Regions from separate parts of the Shewanella sp. Isolate7 genome, predicted to be linked through region 1. Evidence: predicted binding sites of a transcription regulator. Region 1 holds the regulator's gene; each other region holds the start of a gene.

Region 1 (6,920 bases):
CTCATGGCCAGCCAGGCGCGCCAGATCGCAGCCCGCCTCTGTGTGACCTGCGCGTATCAGTACCCCGCCCTCTTGGGCCATCAGTGGGAAGATATGGCCTGGCTGAACAATATCCGAAGGTTTAGCATCGCGGGCCACGGCGGCCTGCACGGTAACGGCCCTGTCATAGGCAGAGATCCCCGTAGTCACCCCTTCTGCCGCCTCGATAGACACGGTGAAGTTGGTGGAGAACTGGGCATTGTTGTTGCTCACCATCAGCGGCAGGTTAAGCTGCTCGCAGCGGGCCTTGGTCATGGTCTGACAGATAAGGCCACGGCCATAGGTGGCCATGAAGTTGATCGCCTCGGGCGTCACCAGGTTAGCGGCCATGATAAGGTCGCCTTCATTCTCTCTATCTTCGTCATCCATCAAGATAACCATCTTACCCAGACGGATATCTTCGATAATCGCTTCTATGCTGTGTAGTGCCATTGTTAGACCTTAAACTGTTAGACCTTGAAATATTCTTATAGTAAGAGTTATTTAATCTGCTATCGACCGGGATTGCCAGTGTCTATCTTAAAAAGCCGGAGCGAGCTAACAGATCCATGGTGACCTTTGATTCTTTCGCTGGATTTTCCTCTGACTGAGAGAAACTCAGCAGGCGCTCTAGGTGCCGGGCGATCAAATCCACCTCGATGTTGACCCTGTCACCCGCCTTGAGATCGATAAGCGTGGTTTCGCTGGCGGTGTGAGGCACTATGGTCAGGCGAAAACGCTCGCCGTCCACCTCGTTTACCGTCAGGCTAACGCCATCTATGGTGATAGAGCCCTTATGGGCGATATAGCGCGCTAAGCCCTTAGGCGGCGTCAACCAGAATTCGATCGCCTTGCCGCGATACTGCCTGTCGTCCACGCTGGCCACGCCGTCGACGTGGCCGCTTACCATATGGCCGCCAAGACGCGTAGTTGGGGTGACTGCCTTCTCCAGGTTGACCTTCTGCCCCACCTGATAATGGGCAAAGCCGGTAAGCGCAACGGTTTCGGCGGAGATATCGGCCACATAACCATCGGCCATCTGCTCGACGACGGTCAGGCACACGCCATTGGTGGCTATGCTGTCACCCAATTTAACGTCACTTAAGTCCAGCTTGCCGCTCGCCACGGTCAGGCGAATATCATCGCCGCGACGCTCAATTTTTCTCAGGCTGCCCACAGCCTCGATGATCCCAGTAAACATGACTAACTACTCTTATCGCTCGGTAAATGATTGTGACTCAATTGAAAGGTAAGGCGTCTGTCGGCGCCGATGCGGCGATCGTCACACAGACGCAGGCCGGGTAACTGTGCCATCTCAGTATAGTCTGGCAGGGCCAGCAGGTTGCGTCCGTGGCAGCCTAAGATCTTGGGCGCCTGATACAACACCAACTCGTCCGCCAGTCCCTGTGCCATGAAGGCGCCGGCCAGGGTCGCCCCGGCCTCCACCATCACACTGTTAACTTGCCCGCCAAGGTATTCGAGCAGCGCCTTTAACGGTACCCGACCATTGGCGCTGGTCAGTTGCAGCTGACTCACCTGCTCGGGCAAGGCTCTGACAACCTCATCGGGATAAGGCTGACAGCTCACCAAGAGCACGGGGGACTTAGTGTCAAACAGCTTAGGCTTAGCGCCAAGACGCGCGCGAGAATCGAGCACGACACGCAGAGGCTGACGAATATCGGCATCCGCTAACTGCTCACTTAAATAACCTAGCTCCCCATGTCGTACATTCAAACTTGGATCGTCGGCCAGTACAGTCTCTATGCCTGTCACTACGGCGTCGAAACGGGCGCGCATGCGCTGCACGTCACGGCGCGCCTCGGGGCCGGTGATCCATTTAGACACGCCATTGGAAAGCGCCGTCTTACCATCCAGGCTGGCGGCCAGCTTGATACTGACCCAGGGCAGCCCGGTGCGCATCCGCTTCATAAACCCAGGGTTGAGGGCAGCGGCCTCTTCTTGCTGCAGGCCGACCTCGACGCGAATACCAGCGTCCTCAAGCATCTTGATACCCCGGCCTGACACCTGAGGGTTTGGATCGGTAACCGCGACCACGACGCGGGAAACCTGCGCCTTAATCAGTCCCTCGGCGCAGGGGGGCGTGCGGCCATAATGGCTACAGGGCTCCAGAGTCACGTAGGCAGTGGCGCCTTTGGCGTTATCGCCCGCCATACGCAGGGCATGCACCTCGGCATGGGGGCCACCGGCGGCGATATGATAGCCCTCGCCCACAAGGGTCTCCCCCTGGACGAGCACGCAGCCGACATTCGGATTGGGACGGGTGGTGTACTGGCCCTTGCGGGCCAACTGGATGGCGCGCGCCATCATCTGAGAATCAAATTTGGACCAGGCCATGTCTGGATCGCCATCTCTTGAGAAGAATTGGGGAAGCCCCGCTACGCATAATCTAAGACTTGCCCGGTTTGCTCTTATCGTTTTGCAACTTGGCAATCGCCTCGCCGAACTCGGAGACATCTTCGAAGGCGCGGTACACGGAGGCGAAGCGGATATAGGCCACCTTGTCGAGATTGACCAGGTGATCCATCATCAGATTACCTATCATCTTAGAGGTGACCTCGCGCTCGCCCGTGGCCCTTAGGGTAGATTTTATCTTGCTGAGCGCCTGCTCTATCTCGTCCATCGACACGGGGCGCTTCTCGACCGCTCTGAGCATGCCGCCACGCAGCTTGTCTTCATCGAAGGGTTGGCGGCTGCCATCTTGTTTCACCACTCTGGGCATCACCAGCTCGGCGCCTTCGAAGGTGGTAAATCTCTCGTGACAAAGCAGACACTCGCGACGACGACGCACCTGATGGCCATCGGCCACCAGACGAGAATCAATCACCTTAGTGTCGGTTGCGCTGCAAAACGGACAATGCATTGAGCCTCCAGCATATGCTAATCGGTATCTTGGGGAGCTTTCCCTTGAAATAGATACAAAAATGGCCGCTACCAATATTAACATCAGTAGCGGCCATCGGAGTTTACCCGATTTAACCCTTAAGGTTAACCGTAAACAGGGTACTTAGCGCACAATTCAAGCACCTGGTTCTTCACGCGCTCGATAGTGCCTTCGTTGCTGATGTCATCGAGAATGTCACAGATCCAGTTAGTCAACTCAACCGCTTCAGCTTCTTTAAAGCCGCGACGCGTGATGGCTGGCGAACCGATACGCAGACCCGAGGTCACGAAAGGTGAGCGTGGATCGTTAGGCACTGAGTTCTTGTTTACCGTGATGTTGGCACGACCCAGGGCCGCATCGGCATCTTTACCCGTGATATCTTTAGCGATCAGATCCAGCAGGAACAGGTGGTTTTCTGTGCCGCCAGATACCACATCGAAACCACGCTTGATGAAGGTGTTAGCCATCGCCTTAGCGTTAACCACAACCTGCTGTTGGTAAGCCTTGAACTCAGGAGACAAGGCTTCCTTGAAGGCCACCGCCTTACCGGCGATAACGTGCATCAATGGGCCACCCTGACCACCTGGGAATACCGCCGAGTTCAGCTTCTTGTACAGGTCTTCGTCGTTTGCCGCAGACAGAATGATACCGCCGCGAGGACCGGCTAGGGTCTTGTGAGTCGTCGAAGTCACCACGTGTGCGTGTGGCACTGGGTTAGGATAGACACCGGCGGCGATAAGGCCTGCAACGTGAGCCATGTCAACAAACAGGTAAGCACCAATCTTGTCGGCAATCTCACGCATGCGCGCCCAGTCGACGATACCAGAGTAAGCAGAGAAACCACCGATCATCATCTTAGGCTTGTGCTCAACGGCCAGACGCTCCATCTCGTCGTAGTCGATCTTGCCAGACTCGTCGATGCCGTAAGGCACTATGTTGTACAGCTTGCCGGAGAAGTTTACTGGTGAGCCGTGAGTCAGGTGACCACCGTGAGCCAGGTTCATACCCAGTACGGTATCGCCTGGTTGCAATAGCGCCATGTAAACTGCGCTGTTAGCCTGTGAGCCAGAGTGAGGCTGAACGTTAGCATAGGTCGCACCGAACAGTTCTTTGGCGCGCTCGATAGCTAGGTTTTCGACGATATCGACATGCTCACAACCACCGTAGTAACGCTTGCCAGGATAACCTTCGGCGTACTTGTTCGTCAGCTGAGAACCTTGAGCCTCCATCACGCGAGGAGAGGTATAGTTTTCCGAGGCGATAAGCTCGATGTGCTCTTCTTGACGACGAGTCTCTTCCTGGATCGCTTCAAACAGTTGCGGATCAAAGTCGGCGATGTTCATCTCTTTTTTCAGCATTGGTCACTCCAGCTGTAAAGTCTTATTAAGGTAGGGTTGCGCGGTATTCTACAGTGCATTCGATCACAATCCCAGCATTTGCGACATGAAATTAGTTGCGATTCAAGCTGAGAAATGTTCATCAAAATGCCCCTTACAACAAAAGTCGGGCGATTAAGCCCTGTTTTGCCAAGACTCCTTTTTTGCAAGGGACAAAATGGCTGGTTTACAGCCTTTTGAACGAAAACACTGTTTTATTAATCCAACAAAAATGACGGCGCCGGGCCGTCATTTTGCATTAGTAAAGGTAATCAGTAAGGTGATCAGTAATGGTATTCGAGTTGCAGCCAACTACGCTGCTCCGTGTCGTCGAGGCGACTATAGATGCCAGGGTTGTCGATACCGTGAATTTCGCCGCTGCGATCGATCCGCTCATGGTGCAGACTCAGGGTCAAATCGTCGCTAACGTCGTAGCTGAGATAGATCTCATACCTGTCTCTCGCGTCATCAAAATCCAGATCGCTGTTGTTGGGATTCCACAGCGGCGTGCGCTCATTCTCCCTGTCGTTGATCGAGGTCCAGCGCTGAGACTTAAGGCGCATGCCCAGCAAGAGGTTGCGGTAACTGGCCTCCAGCGACAGATTAAAGGTGTGGCCCCAGGCGTAACCATACTCTCCCTCCCAAAGCACTGATTTAGTGCCCCAGAAATGCCGCCCCTGAGACAGATAATCTTTGGTCGCGAACGGCTTCACCATGGCAAAGTCACCAAAGAGATCGCTGCGCAGATCGATATTGATATCTTGAGTCGACCAGTTGGCCCCAAACGACAGGCCGAGTAGATTGACCACGGCGTAGAAATCTTCATCCAGCTCCAGCCCCAGGCTGGTATATTCCATGCCCGTCGATGGGCCGACATAGAAGCTGTGAGACCAGTCGCTGGCCAGTCCCCCGCCTTTATGTTTGCGGCCGTAGCTGCCCAGCAAGAGTTGCGTGGCCATCTGCCACTCCTCCACCCCCTCTTGAGAGAGGGCCGTCTCCATCATCATCTCAACCCGGCTCGGGGTACCGCTCAGGGAATCATACTTTCCTTCGCGGCTGTCGATAGCGGCGCGCATCCCCAGCATCACCATGGTGCTGCTGACGTCCGCCTCGTCCTTGCTGGCATAGCGCACGCCGGTATAGACGGAGAAGCTGTCTTTGGCCTGGCTGCGATCGAACCTGTTAGGGCTCGGGTAGCCAAACCAGCCCCGCACCGCCCGCGAGGGGTTAAACAGGTAGCTCAGGCCGGCAGGCAGCCAGCCCTCTTTGGCGGCCAGCATCTCGGTAAACTGATACAGGCTCTCCCCGAGAACTGCGCCGCCCCAGGTGGTGACTATCTGATCGTTGATGCTCACCACTTCCTTATACTCGGCAAACACCTCCCAGATGGTAGAGGCGGCAAAGGTGGCCAGGGTCGACTCGTAATAGTTAAAACCATGGTTACGAAACGCCTGATAGTAGAGGGCGCCGGCGTAGGCATGGCCCCAGTTCATGCCGATATCGTTATCATCATATTTCCACGACGCACCTGTGGTCAGCCTGTCGTAGAAAAACTCGGCCGCATTGCCATCGATTTCATAATCGAAATCGTCTTCCATGGCTTCCGAGCCCGTCTTATAAAGCAGCTCACCCAGCACCAGCACGGTAGAGATCTCCAGCGTGGCTCCCCACCAGTCCTTCTCGCTAAGGGCTTCTTTTTCTTCACTAAGGACACCTTTTTCGCTAAGGGCTTCTTTCTCTACAGAGGCATCTCCCTCACTGGCCAGCGCCGCCGAGTAAGTCACGGGGCGATCTGTCTGTGCCACTAAAGGCAATGTCTCAACGACTTGCGGCTGAGTATCGGCTAGCGTAGGGGCTGACAATAGTAGGCTCATGCCGCCAAACAGGGAGGCGGCAAAAAATGGGGGGGTGGCGTTCAAGATCGATCCCTTATCTTTGTGGTTATTTTTGTCGTTATTTTTATTGGTGCCCAGGCATCACCTAACAGGCGGCCAGCCTAGGTTGCGCAGATGTTAACAATTTTTACACTGGGTCACAAAACAAAAACGCCTCACTATGGGAAGGATGATAATGCGAGCTAAAATCTGCCACCGAAAATCCGATTTAAGTTCTAGGGCGATTACAGTAGAATTGCCCCCATTGTTTCGTCAGTGAGTAAACTTTTTTATGGCTCAGTTTGTATACAGCATGCTACGCGTGGGCAAGATAGTCCCGCCGAAGAAGCAGATCCTCAAAGATATTTCCTTAAGCTTTTTTCCCGGCGCCAAGATTGGCGTATTGGGTCTCAACGGTTCGGGTAAGTCTACCCTGCTGCGCATCATGGCCGGCATCGATACCGAGATCGAGGGTGAAGCGCGTCCAATGCAGGATCTTAAGATAGGTTACCTGCCCCAGGAGCCTAAGCTAGATCCCCAACAAACCGTGCGTGAAGCGATCGAAGAAGCGGTGAGTGAGGCCAAGAACGCCCTGACCCGTCTCGACGAGGTTTATGCCCTTTATGCCGAGCCAGATGCCGATTTCGACGCCCTTGCCAAGGAGCAAGGCGAGCTGGAAGCCATCATCCAGGCCCAGGATGCCCACAACCTGGACAACATTCTCGAACGCGCCGCTAACGCGCTGCGTCT
Region 2 (6,920 bases), on a different contig from region 1:
GCTAAACGGCGTCAGCTACGAGAAGTTTGACGAACAAGGCCTGCATATCAAGGTGGGTGAAGAGGCCAAGGTACTCGAGGTCGATAATGTGGTCTTGTGCGCGGGGCAAGAGTCCAACCGCAGTCTGGTCGATGAGATGAAAAACAGCGGACTGCCGGTGCATCTGATTGGTGGAGTGGACGTCGCGGCAGAACTTGACGCGAAACGGGCGATTCGCCAAGGCGCCGAACTGGCCGCAAGCATCTAAACTGGCCGGCTTAAACTAGTATCGAGTACAAAGAGCGGAGCTGAATTCAGCACGTTCGTTGCTACTTCGACGTTTTATTAAGTAAAAGCTAACCTTATGGGTTAGCTTTTTTTATACCCTTGGCATACCTTAAGTGAATGCTTTATGTGAGCTGAGTAAGAATGCGGTGACAGTAGGGTGAGAGTACGGCGAGTGCTCAGTAAAAACAGCTAAGATAACCCTTAGATATGGGGATGAAATAATGAAAACAATGAAAACAAAGAAAGCCAACATCGTGACCAGGAACAATACCCAATCTAAAATCAAAACTAACAGTATGACGAGAACACATGGATTACTGCTCAGCCTGTTGTGCTTGGTAACGGCCCTGATGCTTGCCGGGCCCTTAAGGGCCGAGACCTATGACGCCGAGTTGGCCGCCAAGGATGAATATGGCATGAAGCGTTACGTGATGGCCATGCTCATGAGCGGCCCTAATCGCGACCAAACCGAAGAAGAGGCAGAGCGGCTGCAGCGGGCGCACTTGGATAATATCACTCGATTGGCCGAGGCAGGCAAACTGGTGCTTGCAGGCCCTTTCCTGGAAGAGGGTTCGCTTAGGGGGATCTATATCTTCAACGTCACTAGCGTCGAGGAGGCTAAGGCACTAACCGAATCCGACCCCGCCATTAAGGCCGGTCGCCTGGTGATGGAGCTGCATCCCTGGTATGGCAGCGCCGCTCTGATGGAGGTTAATCGGCTGCACGATAAGCTAGCGAAAAAAGCGATCTAACAGACAGTGAAGTAAGACAGCTGAAGACTGCCAAAGCATTATTCTCGGTTTATCTGATGCTTTTCTGATGGTTTGTCTAGGTGGGCTTTGGCTAAGTTTTTGTTTAAGGCTTTGCCTAAATTTCTGTACAAGGTTTTGTATTAGGCTTTGGCTTAGGCTCTGTATAAGGCTATGCCTTAGCGGGGAGCTAAGTAGGGAGCTAAGTTGGGCGCGAAGTAGGAAGCTAACTTGAGCGCAGAGAGGGGCGCTGAGTGAGTATCTGCGAGTCAGTCGGCGGTGCAGGCTAACTCGATAGAGACTTGTGCGGTAACGACCTCTGCCCCCTGGGCCGAGAGCGCCAGATCCAGATCGCCATCGGGATGACAGCAGCAGGGCAGGCACTCATCCTCTTCCAGCTCTACCAGCGGCTCGGTATGGTAGACGACACTGCCGCGATTGACCTTGGTCTTACAGGCACCACAAAAGCCGTTGCGACACTCAGAGAAGATACGGACTTTCTTCTGCTCGAGCGCCGCCAACAGGCTCTGGTGGTTGCTGGTATAAAGTAGGACAGGTTGCCCTTGAAGGCTCACGATAGGAGCCTTCTTAAAGATCGCCTTGTTAAAGGCCTCTTTCTTATAGATCAAAGTCGGCAAACTCACTTTCGTCGACAGAGGCGTCGATCTGACCCACTAGGTAAGAGGAGACCTCAACTTCCTGTGGCGCGACCTGTACCGAATCACTCTCCAACCAGTTCTTCATCCACGGCAGAGGGTTGCTCTGATCGGCATATGGGCTTGCCAGGTTGACAGACTTCATACGCTCGTTGGTGATGTACTCAACGTACTGGCAGAGGATCTGCTCGTTCAGGCCGATCATAGAGCCATCCTTAAACAGGTACTTGGCCCACTCTTTCTCTTGCTCGGCAGCCTTAACGAAGATATCGATCGCCTGCTGTTCGCACTCTTTGGCGATCTCGGCCATCTCAGGATCGTCCTTGCCGCCTTGCATCAGCTTAAGGATATGCTGAGTGCTGTTAAGGTGAAGGGCTTCATCACGGGCGATGAGGCGGATGATCTTGGCGTTACCTTCCATCACCTTACGCTCGGCGAAGGCGAATGAGCAGGCGAAGCTGACGTAGAAGCGGATCGCCTCAAGTACGTTAACCGACATCATGCACAGGTAGAGGGCTTTCTTGATCTCACGGGTGGTGACCACTAGGGTCTTGCCGTTGATCTCGTGAGTGCCTTCGCCCATCAGATGATAGATCTGGCTGAGTTCAATCAGGTTATCGTAGTAATCGGCAATATCGCTGGCACGCTTGAGGATCTCTTCGTTCTGGACGATGTCGTCGAATACTACCGAAGGATCGTTCACGATGTTACGAATGATGTGGGTGTATGAGCGAGAGTGAATCGTCTCGGAGAAAGACCAGGTCTCGATCCAGGTCTCAAGCTCTGGCAGCGACACTAATGGCAGGAAGGCGACGTTTGGCGAGCGTCCCTGAATAGAATCCAGTAGGGTCTGGTACTTGAGGTTAGAGATAAAGATATGCTTCTCATGATCCGGCAGCGCCGCGTAATCAATCTTATCTTTGCTGACATCCACTTCTTCAGGACGCCAGAAGAAAGAGAGTTGCTTCTCGATCAGCTTTTCGAACACTTCATATTTTTGCAGATCGTAACGGGCAACGTTAACCGATTGACCGAGAAACATGGGTTCCAGCAGGGCATTATTAGGTGTTTGACAAAATGTTGAATAGGCCATTTTTCTATCTTCCGATAAAGGGGGCTAGGCCCCCTGATAAAAGGTTAAAACACGTAGAGTTAGATCTTACAGGCGCCGCCTGCACAGCTATCGTCTTCTTTCTCAATGGAGGTGATATCGTCATATTTATCTGACGCACCGTCACGTGTGTTGTGATAGTAAAGTGTCTTCACACCATATTTGTATGCCGTTAGTAGGTCTTTCAGCAGCACCCGCATAGGCACCTTGGCGCCTGGGAAGCGGCTTGGGTCATAGTTGGTGTTGGCCGAGATAGATTGGTCAACAAACTTCTGCATCAAGCCTACCAGCTGCAGGTAACCTTCGTTGCCTGGCATGTTCCAAAGTAGCTCGTAGCTGTACTGGTACTTCTCGAAGTCCGGTACCACTTGCTTGAGCTGACCGTCCTTGCTGGCTTTAACGCTGATAAGACCGCGTGGAGGCTCGATACCGTTAGTCGCGTTTGAGATCTGCGATGAGGTCTCAGATGGCATCAGGGCCGACAGGGTCGAGTTACGCAGGCCGTGGGTCTTGATCTCCTCACGTAGCGTTTCCCAATCCAGGTGCAGTGGCTCGTCACAAATCTTATCGAGATCGCGCTTGTAGGTATCGATAGGCAGAATACCCTTGGCGTAGTTGGTCTCGTGGAAGGCAGGGCAGGCGCCTTGCTCTTTTGCCAGCTTCATCGAGGCCTTCAGCAGATAGAACTGGATCGCTTCGAAGGTCTTGTGCGTGATGCCGTTGGCGCTGCCGTCTGAGTAGCGTACACCTTCTTTGGCCAGATAGTTGGCAAAGTTGATCACACCAATACCGAGCGTACGACGATTGATTGAGCCTTTGTGCGCCGAAACGATCGGGTAGTCTTGATAATCAAGTAGGCTATCGAGTGCACGCACGGCAAGATCTGCCAGGCTTTCGAGCTCGTCCAACTTCTTGATGGCACCCAGGTTCAATGCAGATAGGGTACACAGGGCTATTTCACCATCGGGATCGTCGATGTTGTTTAGCGGCTTGGTCGGCAATGCGATTTCAAGACACAGGTTAGATTGACGCACCGGCGCAACCTTAGCATCGAACGGACTGTGAGTATTACAGTGATCCACGTTCTGGATATAGATACGACCCGTTGAGGCACGCTCTTGCATCATCAAGGAGAAGAGTTCTACCGCCTTGATCTGCTTCTTACGGATGCTCTCATCTTGCTCATATTTCACATACAGACGCTCGAACTCGGCCTGATCTTCGAAGAAGGCATCATATAGACCTGGTACATCTGATGGGCTAAACAGGGTGATCATGCCGCCCTGAATAAGACGCTGGTACATCAGCTTGTTGAGTTGCACGCCGTAGTCCAGGTGACGAATACGGTTATCTTCTACGCCGCGGTTGTTCTTCAGCACCAGCAGAGACTCAACCTCAAGGTGCCACATCGGGTAGAACAGGGTTGCCGCGCCGCCGCGAACGCCGCCTTGCGAACAAGACTTAACCGCCGTCTGGAAATACTTATAGAAAGGCAGGCAGCCTGTGTGGAACGCCTCACCGCCGCGGATTGGGCTGCCCAGCGCGCGGATACGGCCAGCGTTGACCCCGATGCCAGCACGTTGCGACACATATTTCACGATAGAAGAGGCGGTCGCATTGATAGAGTCCAGGCTGTCGCCACACTCGATCAGTACGCAAGAGCTGAACTGACGTGTCGGCGTACGCACGCCTGACATGATAGGTGTCGGTAGCGAGATCTTAAAGGTCGAGGTCGCATCATAGAAATCTTTAACGTACTGAAGACGCGTCTCTTTCGGGTAGTTGGCAAACAGACAGGCCGCCACCAGAATATAGAGGAACTGCGCGCTCTCGTACACTTCGTGGGTGACACGGTTTTGAACCAGGTACTTACCTTCCAGCTGCTTAACCGCGGCATAAGAGAAGTTCATGTCGCGCCAGTGGTCGATATAGCTGTCGAGTGTGTCTAACTCCTCGCGGCTATAGTCGTTAAGAATATGCGTGTCATATTTGCCTAGCTCAACCAGCTTCACCACATGCTCGTATAGCGAAGGCGGCTCAAACTGACCGAAGGCTTTCTTGCGCAGGTGGAAAATGGCCAGACGTGCAGAGAGGAACTGATAGTCTGGTGATTCTGGCGAGATAAGGTCGGCTGCGGCCTTAATAATGGTTTCGTGGATCGCTTCAGTTGGAATTCCATCATAAAACTGAAGGTGTGAACGTAACTCGACTTCCGATACTGAGACATTATTCAGTCCTTTGGCCGCCCAAGTGATCACTCGGTGGATCTTATCGAGATCGATAGTTTCACGTTCGCCACTGCGCTTCGTGACTTGCATATTGCTGTTCATTGAAGATAAGCCTTGAATTAAATATCGCTAGGGGTGAAAAGCTCCACCCTACGTTTCCATGTAAAAACAATCGAAGATGTTAAAAAAGTACCTGAGCATTACTGCAGTTCTAGTGGCTTCGACCGCCGCCCATACACAAGATATGGTGTTTTTTCTTTTGTAGGATACAAGATAGTGAGGTTGGTGGGATATTGCAAGCGGGTTTTTAGGGGACAAGTTGTGGATATCTTGGGGGTAAACCAAAGGGTTAGTAATGGCTTACCTTTAACCCTTGTTTTCAATTACGATAGCAAAGTCGGGTCAAGTTTTAGACTACCGATCACGCCTATCACGAAAGCTAAAATATTGGCCAGATCCTATGGATCTTTTTGTGCTAAAAAAGGATCGCGCTCCCAGTTATGACAACTTTTTACTTATGCGTCACACGCCCGCACACGAGAGCATGTGATTCATATCCCTTAACAGACACTTATCCCTGTTTTAGCAGCTCAAGTACCTTAGATGGCGCCTCGAAGCCAAAGTCGTGCGGCCATAGGTGTGCGTGGTCATTGTTTCCAATATAACCCCAATGCGCGATGCCGCCGAGCATGTCACTATTGCGGGCCGCCTCGAGGTCCCGTTTGGCATCGCCAAGATAGAGAATATGCGCACAGCGCAAACCCAGTTGCGATGCGGCCAGCCGCATCGGTGCGGGATGGGGTTTACTCTGGGTGGTGGAATCGCCGCTGATGATGGCTGGCATTTTATTGGCTAATTCAAGCCTGTGTAGCAGGGGCCTGGCAAAACGCGCCGCCTTATTGGTGACGACCCCATAGGGGATGCGCTGGTCACTAAGGTGTTGCAGCAGGGGCTGCATGCCATCAAACAGCTTGGCCGCCTGACCATTGACCCTGTGATAATGAGTAAGTAGCGCCTGCTGGATGGCCGCTTTCTCTTCATCATTAAGATGGGGCTGAGCGGCTTCGACCAAGGCCAGGCTGCCATGAGACGCTGCAAAGCGAATATCTTCCAGCAGTTGGCTGGGCAGTCCGAAGTCGTTTAGCGCAAGGTTTAGCGCCAGCACGAGATCTGGCGCCGTGTCGACTAAGGTGCCATCGAGGTCGAACAGCACGCCTTTTATCTGCACTGTATCTATAGCCACTGTATCGATAGGCATTGCATCGATAGACATCGAATCTGTCGCCAACCCTTTAGTCATCCTGCTTAACCGTGGCGATCATATAGTTGACGTCTAATGACTTGGTGTAACGGAAGATATCGGTCAGCGGGTTATAGGTGATGCCAGTGGCGTCGACGCACTCTAGCTCCACTGCATCGGCCATACCAATGAGTTCGGACGGCTTGATGTACTTCTTATGATCGTGGGTGCCCACAGGCAACATCTTAAGTAGATACTCGGCGCCAAGCACTGTCTCAACATAGGCCCTCAGGTTGCGGTTGATGGTCGAAAAGAACACATAGCCGCCAGGCTTGACCATGTCGCTACAGGCCATGATCACAGAGGCTGGGTCGGGCACGTGTTCGAGCATCTCCATGCAGGTGACTACATCATACTGACCCTTATGGCTATCTCTGTGGTGCTCTGCCGTGTCCTGGATGTAGTTAATCTCAACGCCCATCTCTAAGGCGTGAAGTTTAGCGACATCGAGAGGCTCGGCGCCCATATCCAATCCATCTACCTTAGCTCCCAGACGCGCCATGCTCTCTGAGAGAATACCGCCGCCGCAGCCGACATCCAGCACACGCTTGCCAAACAGGCCACCGACGGCTTGATCGATATAGTTGAGTCTCAGGGGATTGAGCTTAT
Region 3 (6,920 bases), on a different contig from region 1:
GATCTGGTGATCGCCGTAGATCTCAATGCACACAGGAAGACGCGCCAACAACAGTTACCTGTGGCCATCTCTTCCGATGTGAAGGCCAGCGAAGCTGAGCTGGTGAAAGCCGAGAAGGAGCTGGAGAGCGGCTTCATGGATCTCCTGGCAAGGGGAAGAGACTATGTCAGCGGGCTGACTGATAAGTTTTCCCTAGGTAATCGTAGCGAGCCCGGGATGTTGGCTGTAATGTCGCAGTCGATGGATATCCTGGAGCAGCGCCACAAGCGAGTACGCCTGATGGGCGATCCGCCGGATATCCTGATCACCCCTAACGTGATGGAGATAGGTACCATGGAGTTTCACCGCGCCGGCGAGGCTATCGAGGCGGGGCAGGAGGCGGTGAAGCAGGTGGCCCATATTATCCGCGCCCGAGTCGATGAGCTGGAGAGTCACTAGGGCCTGTTGACCTTTTGAGAGCAAATTTTGTTCTAATTGAGCACGTTCAAATCGCGGCATGAGGCTTGAAGTATAGTTATTCTATATAAAAGCCGAGTAACAAGGAGTTGAACGTGCTCAAGACGAACCCTGCGGGCAGCGTCTGTATCATTTTTCTACTGCGTTATCGCTCATTGATGTAGTGCACTACATTGCAATCGCTCTGCCTTGTATAAAAGCGATACAGAATGCTGCAAAAATGAACGCGAAAGATAAACAGGCCCTAGCTTTTAAATAAGCGCCTCTGGTTCTCTGTGCCCCAGGTTTTCTGTGACGCGGGTTTTCTCTAACCTGATTTATTTTAGACTTAGGTTATTTCGGACATAGGTTATCTCTGGCCTGGTTTTTGCTGCTTGCTTGGATATTTCATGCAGCAGTCGAAAAATTGACAATGAATTCAATTAGCCAGGCCATTACGGGTTCACAAGCTAACCTGATCGCCAACACCTATGGCCAGACAGACACCCCAGATGTCGATAGTTCATCTTCCAGCGACAAGGTGACGCTGTCCCACCAGGGCCCCCAGGCAAAAGCTGGTGGACCAGAGATCCCACAGGAGGCGGTGTTTCTCTCGCCACGAGCACAGCGGGCGCAAAAGATAGAGGCGATGGCCAAAGATTTCTTTTCCAAGGGGCAATTTGGTCTTGGCGACATTCCTAAGTTAATTCAGCGCCTGCATCAGGACGGCATCTTGTCGGAAAATCAGCTCAATCGCCTGGGTCAGGCAGGCTTTGAGATCCCAAGGGGGGATGCGTCACAGCCCTCGCTGCTTGACTTTATTGCCAGCCAGCGATCGCAACTCAAGGAGAGTAAGCCCGATAGCGTGATGATCGCCATGCTCGATGACGCCGAGTCTGTGCTAAAGCAGATGGACAGCCTCGATAGTCAGGGGCTGAACCAGAAGGCGGCGCGGGTGTCGGCGCAACTGGCGGTGTTTGTTCAGGGGGAACACGGGCTGACCCAGAACGATAAGGCGATGTGGCAAGGACTCAAGTCGACCATGCAATTGGCGTCTGCCTCAGGAAGTTCGCAACAGGCTTCCGGGCAACTACAGCGTTATCTGTCACTATCTAAAAGAATTACGTAACTTATTCACAGTTTGTCCCATTTTTATCCCGCATCTAGCTCCCTTTGCCGGCTGGGTCAAGGCCAGTTTTGACGATAAGTGGCTCAGTTGGCAGTAATCTTGTGTTAAAAAAATCCATCCGCAAATTAATGATCTGGATCAAGGTACTTGAGCCTAACTTGTAGCTTAATGCGCTACATATTGTGTTCGTCGTCTATATTAACACTATATATGGTGTTAATTTGGCCGTTACTTGAGGAGATATTGAACAATGCCAGTGGTTATTAAGCGGGATGGTTACCGCACGCCTTTTGACGAAACAAGGATTCGGGATGCAGTGATTGCCGCTGCAAGTTCGGCAGGTATTGATGATGTTGCCTATGCCACCGAGGTGGCCCTACAAGTACGCCAGTCGGTGGCAGAGCTCGAGCAGGTGGATATTCATGATCTGCAAGATGCGGTCGAAAACCAGTTGATGGAAGGCCCCTACAAGCGACTCGCCAGGGTCTATATCGAGTATCGTCATGACAGGGATATCCATCGTGAGTTGAGCAGTCGCCTCAACCGCGAGATCCGTGGTCTGGTGGAGCAGAGCAATGCCGCGCTGCTGAATGAGAACGCCAACAAAGATTCTAAGGTGATCCCGACTCAGCGGGATCTACTGGCGGGGATTGTCGCCAAGCACTATGCCACACGCCATATTCTGCCAAAAGATGTGGTGGCGGCCCACGAGTCCGGTGAGATCCATTATCACGATCTCGACTATGCGCCTTTCTTCCCCATGTTTAACTGCATGCTGATCGACTTGGCCGGCATGTTGACCCACGGCTTCAAGATGGGTAACGCCGAGATCGAAACCCCCAAGTCAATCTCCACCGCCACTGCAGTGACGGCGCAGATCATTGCCCAGGTGGCTAGCCATATCTATGGCGGCACCACCATCAACCGTATCGATGAGGTGCTGGCACCTTTCGTTGCCAAGAGTTACGACAAGCATTATCAGGTCGCGCTGACCTGGGGGATCACAGATGCCAAGGCCTTTGCCACGGCGCAGACGGAGAAGGAGTGTCACGACGCCTTCCAGTCGCTGGAGTATGAGGTAAATACCCTGCACACCGCCAACGGCCAGACACCTTTTGTGACCTTCGGTTTCGGCCTGGGCACCTCTTGGGAGTCGCGCCTGATTCAGTCATCTATGATGAAGGTGCGCATGACAGGCCTGGGTAAGAACCGTAAGACGGCCGTCTTCCCTAAGTTGGTGTTTGCCATTCGCGACGGCATTAACCACAAGGTCGGTGACTGCAACTATGATATCAAGCAGATGGCGCTCAAGTGCGCGTCGATGCGCATGTATCCGGATATCCTCAACTACGAACAGGTCGAGAAGGTTACCGGTTCCTTTAAGACACCAATGGGCTGTCGCAGCTTCCTCGGCACCTATGAGGAGGAAGGCGAGCTGGTGCATGAGGGGCGCAACAACCTGGGGGTCGTGAGCCTGAACCTGCCGCGGATCGCTATCGAGGCTCAGGGCGACGAGACCCGCTTCTATCAATTGCTTGATGAGCGTCTGGCGGTGGCTCGCCGCGCCCTAGACACTCGTATCGAGCGTCTACAGGGTGTGAAGGCCAGAGTCGCACCAATTCTCTATATGGAAGGCGCCTGTGGCGTCCGTCTGCGCGCCGACGATGAGATCAGCGGCATCTTTAAAAATGGTCGCGCCTCTATCTCCCTGGGTTATATCGGCCTGCATGAGACCATCAATGCGCTCTATGGTAGCCAGACCCATGTGTATGACAGCGAGGCGCTCAGAGATAAGGCCCTTGCCATTATCGAGCATCTCAAGGCGGCTACCGTGCGCTGGCGCGAAGAGTCTGGCTATGGCTTCAGCCTCTATAGCACGCCGAGCGAGAACCTGTGCAGTCGCTTCTGCAAGCTGGATACCGAGGCCTTTGGGGTGATCGATGGCGTAACGGACCGCGGCTATTACACCAATAGCTTCCACCTGGATGTGGAGAAGAAGGTGAATCCTTACGATAAGCTGGATTTCGAGCAGCCCTATCCGGCGCTCACCAGCGGTGGCTTCATCTGCTATGGCGAATACCCCAACATGCAGCACAACATCGAGGCGCTGGAGGATGTGTGGGACTATAGTTACAGTCGGGTGCCATACTATGGTACCAATACGCCGATTGATGAGTGTTACGACTGCGGCTTTACCGGCGAGTTTAGCTGTACCAGCAAAGGCTTTACCTGTCCTAAGTGTGGCAACCATGAGCCGAGCCGGGTTTCTGTGACCCGCCGCGTGTGTGGTTATCTGGGCAGCCCAGATGCCAGACCCTTTAACTATGGTAAGCAGGAAGAAGTTAAACGCCGGGTGAAGCACCTCTAACGAGAAGAGGGCCCGTTTATCTTTCGCGTTCATTTTTGCAGGGTTCGTCTTGAGCACGTTCAACGCTTTGTTACTCGGCTTTTATATAGAATAACTATACTTCAAGCCTCATGCCGCGATTTGAACGTGCTCAATTAGAACAAAATTTGTTCTCAAAAGGTCAACAGGCCCTAGCTATCTTTGCATGAGAGACACATGAATTATCATCAATATTTTCCCATCGACGTGGTCAATGGCCCAGGTACCAGAGCAACCCTGTTTGTCTCGGGCTGCGAGCATCAGTGCCGGGGCTGTTACAACCAATCGACCTGGCATCCCGACTCGGGCCATCTGTTCGATGAGCAGATGCTCGAGCAGGTGATCGAGGACCTCAATGATACCCGCATCAAACGTCGCGGCCTGTCGCTCTCCGGTGGTGACCCGCTGCATCCGGGTAACCTCGACACCATACTCACCCTGGTGAGAAGAGTCAGACAGGAGTGCAAGGGTAAGGATATCTGGTTATGGACTGGCTATAGGCTTGATGAACTCAGCCTGGCGCAACAAGCCGTTGTCGCCTATGTGGATGTGCTGGTGGATGGCAAGTTTGAGCGTGATTTAGCCGATCCTAGCTTGGTGTTTCGCGGCAGCAGCAACCAGGTGATCCACTATCTTACCCAAAAGCAGCGCTGATTTTTACGCCAAAAACGAATAAACAGGCCCCAAGACGCTGGCGCGGCCTGCGCCAGATGACTTGTTCGCACCTTCCTCATTAGTGGTATAATGTTCGCCAAACTGGCAAATGCTGCCTATTTTTAACCGAGTGGCATTTGTGTATTCGCGAGATTTTTAAGGCAAGTTAATGAATTTAAAGCAAGAGTTACAGCAGTTGAACGATCGTCTCGACAAGTATCGTCGTAAATTAGATGCGGCGGAGAAGCGCGGCGATCAGGCGGTGATTTTGCAATTTAAGCAAGAGATCAATGCGGTAACTAAGCAAATTACCCATGTCAAACAGCAACAGAGCCGCCAATTGAACAAACGCGGCACCGAGCTGAGTGAACTTGCCTTTAGCCGTGCGCTGACCAAGGCCGAGCAGGCCGATATGGGTAAGCTCAAGCGTTCGGTGAAGGGTTTGATAGTCGTGCATCCCATGACGGCGCTGGGTCGTCAGATGGGATTGACTCAGGTAACAGGATACGCACCTAAGGCCTTTTAAGACCGAGGATAAAGCATAAAGGATTTTGATGGCGGCGTGAGCGACTTCATAGCCTTGTCGCCGCTCAGAGCGTATCCTAATAAGCCGAAGCGGTTGCGGTGAAGCAATATCCGATTTTAATACTCGGGTATTTCACTGTTAGGCAAAAACACATAGAATGCTCGGTCTGAGAAAGGGGAGAGTTCCTCCACCTGGTTTTCATTCTTCATTCGCATCTCAGACAGAGCGAGTTGTAAAGGTTATTTCATGTCGATTAAGTATGTCGCCACCTCTAAACTTCCCACGCCTTGGGGAGTATTTGCCATGCATGGTTTCGAAGATACAGAGACGGGCAAAGAACATGTGGCGCTCACCTTTGGCGAGTTAGATGCGAGCCAGCCCATGTTGGGCAGAATTCATTCCGAGTGTCTGACCGGTGATGCCCTGTTTAGTCTGCGTTGCGATTGTGGTTTTCAGCTACAAACCGCGATGCAAAATATCGCCGAGGCGGGTCAGGGCTTTATTCTCTACCTGCGTCAGGAAGGCCGTGGCATAGGCCTGCTCAATAAGATCCGTGCCTATGAGTTGCAAGATCAAGGCGCCAACACGGTAGAGGCCAACGAGCGTTTGGGCTTTGCCGCCGATATGCGCAAATATGACATGATCAAGCCCATGCTGGAGAAGATTGGTGTGCAGCAGGTGAAGCTGATGACCAACAATCCCCGCAAGGTCAAGGCGATGAAAGAGCTAGGTATAGCGGTTATCGAGCGCGTGCCTCTGCAGGTAGGTAAGAATCGTTACAATGAGGCCTATCTAAAGACCAAGTCGACCGAGCTGGGTCATATGATGTCTGAATATCACTTCACCGAAGAACATCAAAATTAACCTCTTTCGCCATGGCGACGCCTTAACCTGTCGCCATGGTGTGATTATTTTTCGTTACCCTTGCGATTGATCCTGTTTCTCTTTAGCGCTGAGCAGCGACATCAGCTGATTGCTGAGAACGGCTATCTGATCTTGTAGTTGCTTGCGCGCTTGTTTCGCGGTTTCGGAATCATCCCCTTGAAGGGCCTGGAGCTCGAGTTTTAACTCTTCGAGTTTCTGCTTTAACTCTTTAATCTTTTTGTCTATCTGAGATTGGCCTTCATCCACTTCTTGCTCCGCTTTTTGCGCGTTAGCTGCCTTGGCCGCATCGTTGTTACGCAGCGCCTTGCCTGTCGCATCGGCGAGCGCCTGACGGCCCTCTTCGGACAGGCTGACCTTATCGGTCACTGGCTGAGACTGAGCGTTTTGAACTTGGGGCGCTTGCGGGGCATTGGTGCTACGCACTTCGATAAAGCTTAAGTCTGTAGGACCGGCGCTTTGGGCGCCTAAGGGATTTATACCGAGCACATTCATTTGCTAACCTTCCTGGTTATTACGACTAAGAGGATGCCTAGCCAGAATATCGGCAGGCAGGCGCAAAGCTTAAGTTAATTCCTGCATGAATACGCTGATAGGATTCACTTTTTCGGTGAAATTCGCTGGCTTCTTTTCTAGCTTAGTCCTGGCCTTTTCCCCAAATGTGTTGATTCACGCCCGTTGAACTCTCATCTTCAGCCTTGTCTTTCGTGGGCTGCTCTCTTGTGGGTTGATGGCTTGTTGGTCTGGATCTGCCAGAATCCTGGGTACCGCTAGCGCGTGGTGCCTCGGTATTACGACCGGCGTCACCGCGAAGGTGCTGCGGAATAGGCTCGCCAATCATCTTGAGATAGAGGCGCTCGACCTTTTCTCTGGCCCATTGGGTCTTGCGTAGAAACTTGAGGCTGGAC

Evidence for each region. Region 1 encodes NrdR, which represses ribonucleotide reductase genes. Its sites were predicted from a motif close to AAACACNANATNTNGTGTTT; they were not measured.
Region 2: a site for NrdR is predicted at 5,245-5,264, ahead of nrdA (class 1a ribonucleoside-diphosphate reductase subunit alpha). Genes of this name have one in related genera too.
Region 3: a site for NrdR is predicted at 1,764-1,783, ahead of nrdD (anaerobic ribonucleoside-triphosphate reductase). Genes of this name have one in related genera too.

What each region holds. Positions count from the first base shown of each region.
Region 1 covers NZ_JAKEVJ010000012.1:3,470-10,389, forward strand. Annotated here, with positions in the region: gene ribBA (bifunctional 3,4-dihydroxy-2-butanone-4-phosphate synthase/GTP cyclohydrolase II) at 1-471, opposite strand, end outside; gene L1D47_RS04330 (riboflavin synthase) at 554-1,219, opposite strand; gene ribD (bifunctional diaminohydroxyphosphoribosylaminopyrimidine deaminase/5-amino-6-(5-phosphoribosylamino)uracil reductase RibD) at 1,222-2,373, opposite strand; gene nrdR (transcriptional regulator NrdR) at 2,426-2,899, opposite strand; gene glyA (serine hydroxymethyltransferase) at 3,025-4,278, opposite strand; gene L1D47_RS04350 (DUF3943 domain-containing protein) at 4,581-6,215, opposite strand; gene ettA (energy-dependent translational throttle protein EttA) at 6,463-6,920, shown strand, end outside.
Region 2 covers NZ_JAKEVJ010000033.1:49,013-55,932, forward strand. Annotated here, with positions in the region: gene L1D47_RS10320 (NADPH-dependent 2,4-dienoyl-CoA reductase) at 1-247, shown strand, start outside; gene L1D47_RS10325 (YciI family protein) at 564-1,019, shown strand; gene yfaE (class I ribonucleotide reductase maintenance protein YfaE) at 1,286-1,642, opposite strand; gene nrdB (class Ia ribonucleoside-diphosphate reductase subunit beta) at 1,635-2,765, opposite strand; gene nrdA (class 1a ribonucleoside-diphosphate reductase subunit alpha) at 2,825-5,113, opposite strand; gene L1D47_RS10345 (HAD-IA family hydrolase) at 5,583-6,311, opposite strand; gene ubiG (bifunctional 2-polyprenyl-6-hydroxyphenol methylase/3-demethylubiquinol 3-O-methyltransferase UbiG) at 6,304-6,920, opposite strand, start outside.
Region 3 covers NZ_JAKEVJ010000014.1:2,684-9,603, reverse strand. Annotated here, with positions in the region: gene rssA (patatin-like phospholipase RssA) at 1-438, shown strand, start outside; gene L1D47_RS04975 (hypothetical protein) at 869-1,564, shown strand; gene nrdD (anaerobic ribonucleoside-triphosphate reductase) at 1,815-3,932, shown strand; gene nrdG (anaerobic ribonucleoside-triphosphate reductase-activating protein) at 4,128-4,604, shown strand; gene L1D47_RS04960 (YibL family ribosome-associated protein) at 4,774-5,130, shown strand; gene ribA (GTP cyclohydrolase II) at 5,377-5,994, shown strand; gene L1D47_RS04950 (Atg14 domain-containing protein) at 6,049-6,507, opposite strand; gene L1D47_RS04945 (VF530 family protein) at 6,650-6,920, opposite strand, start outside.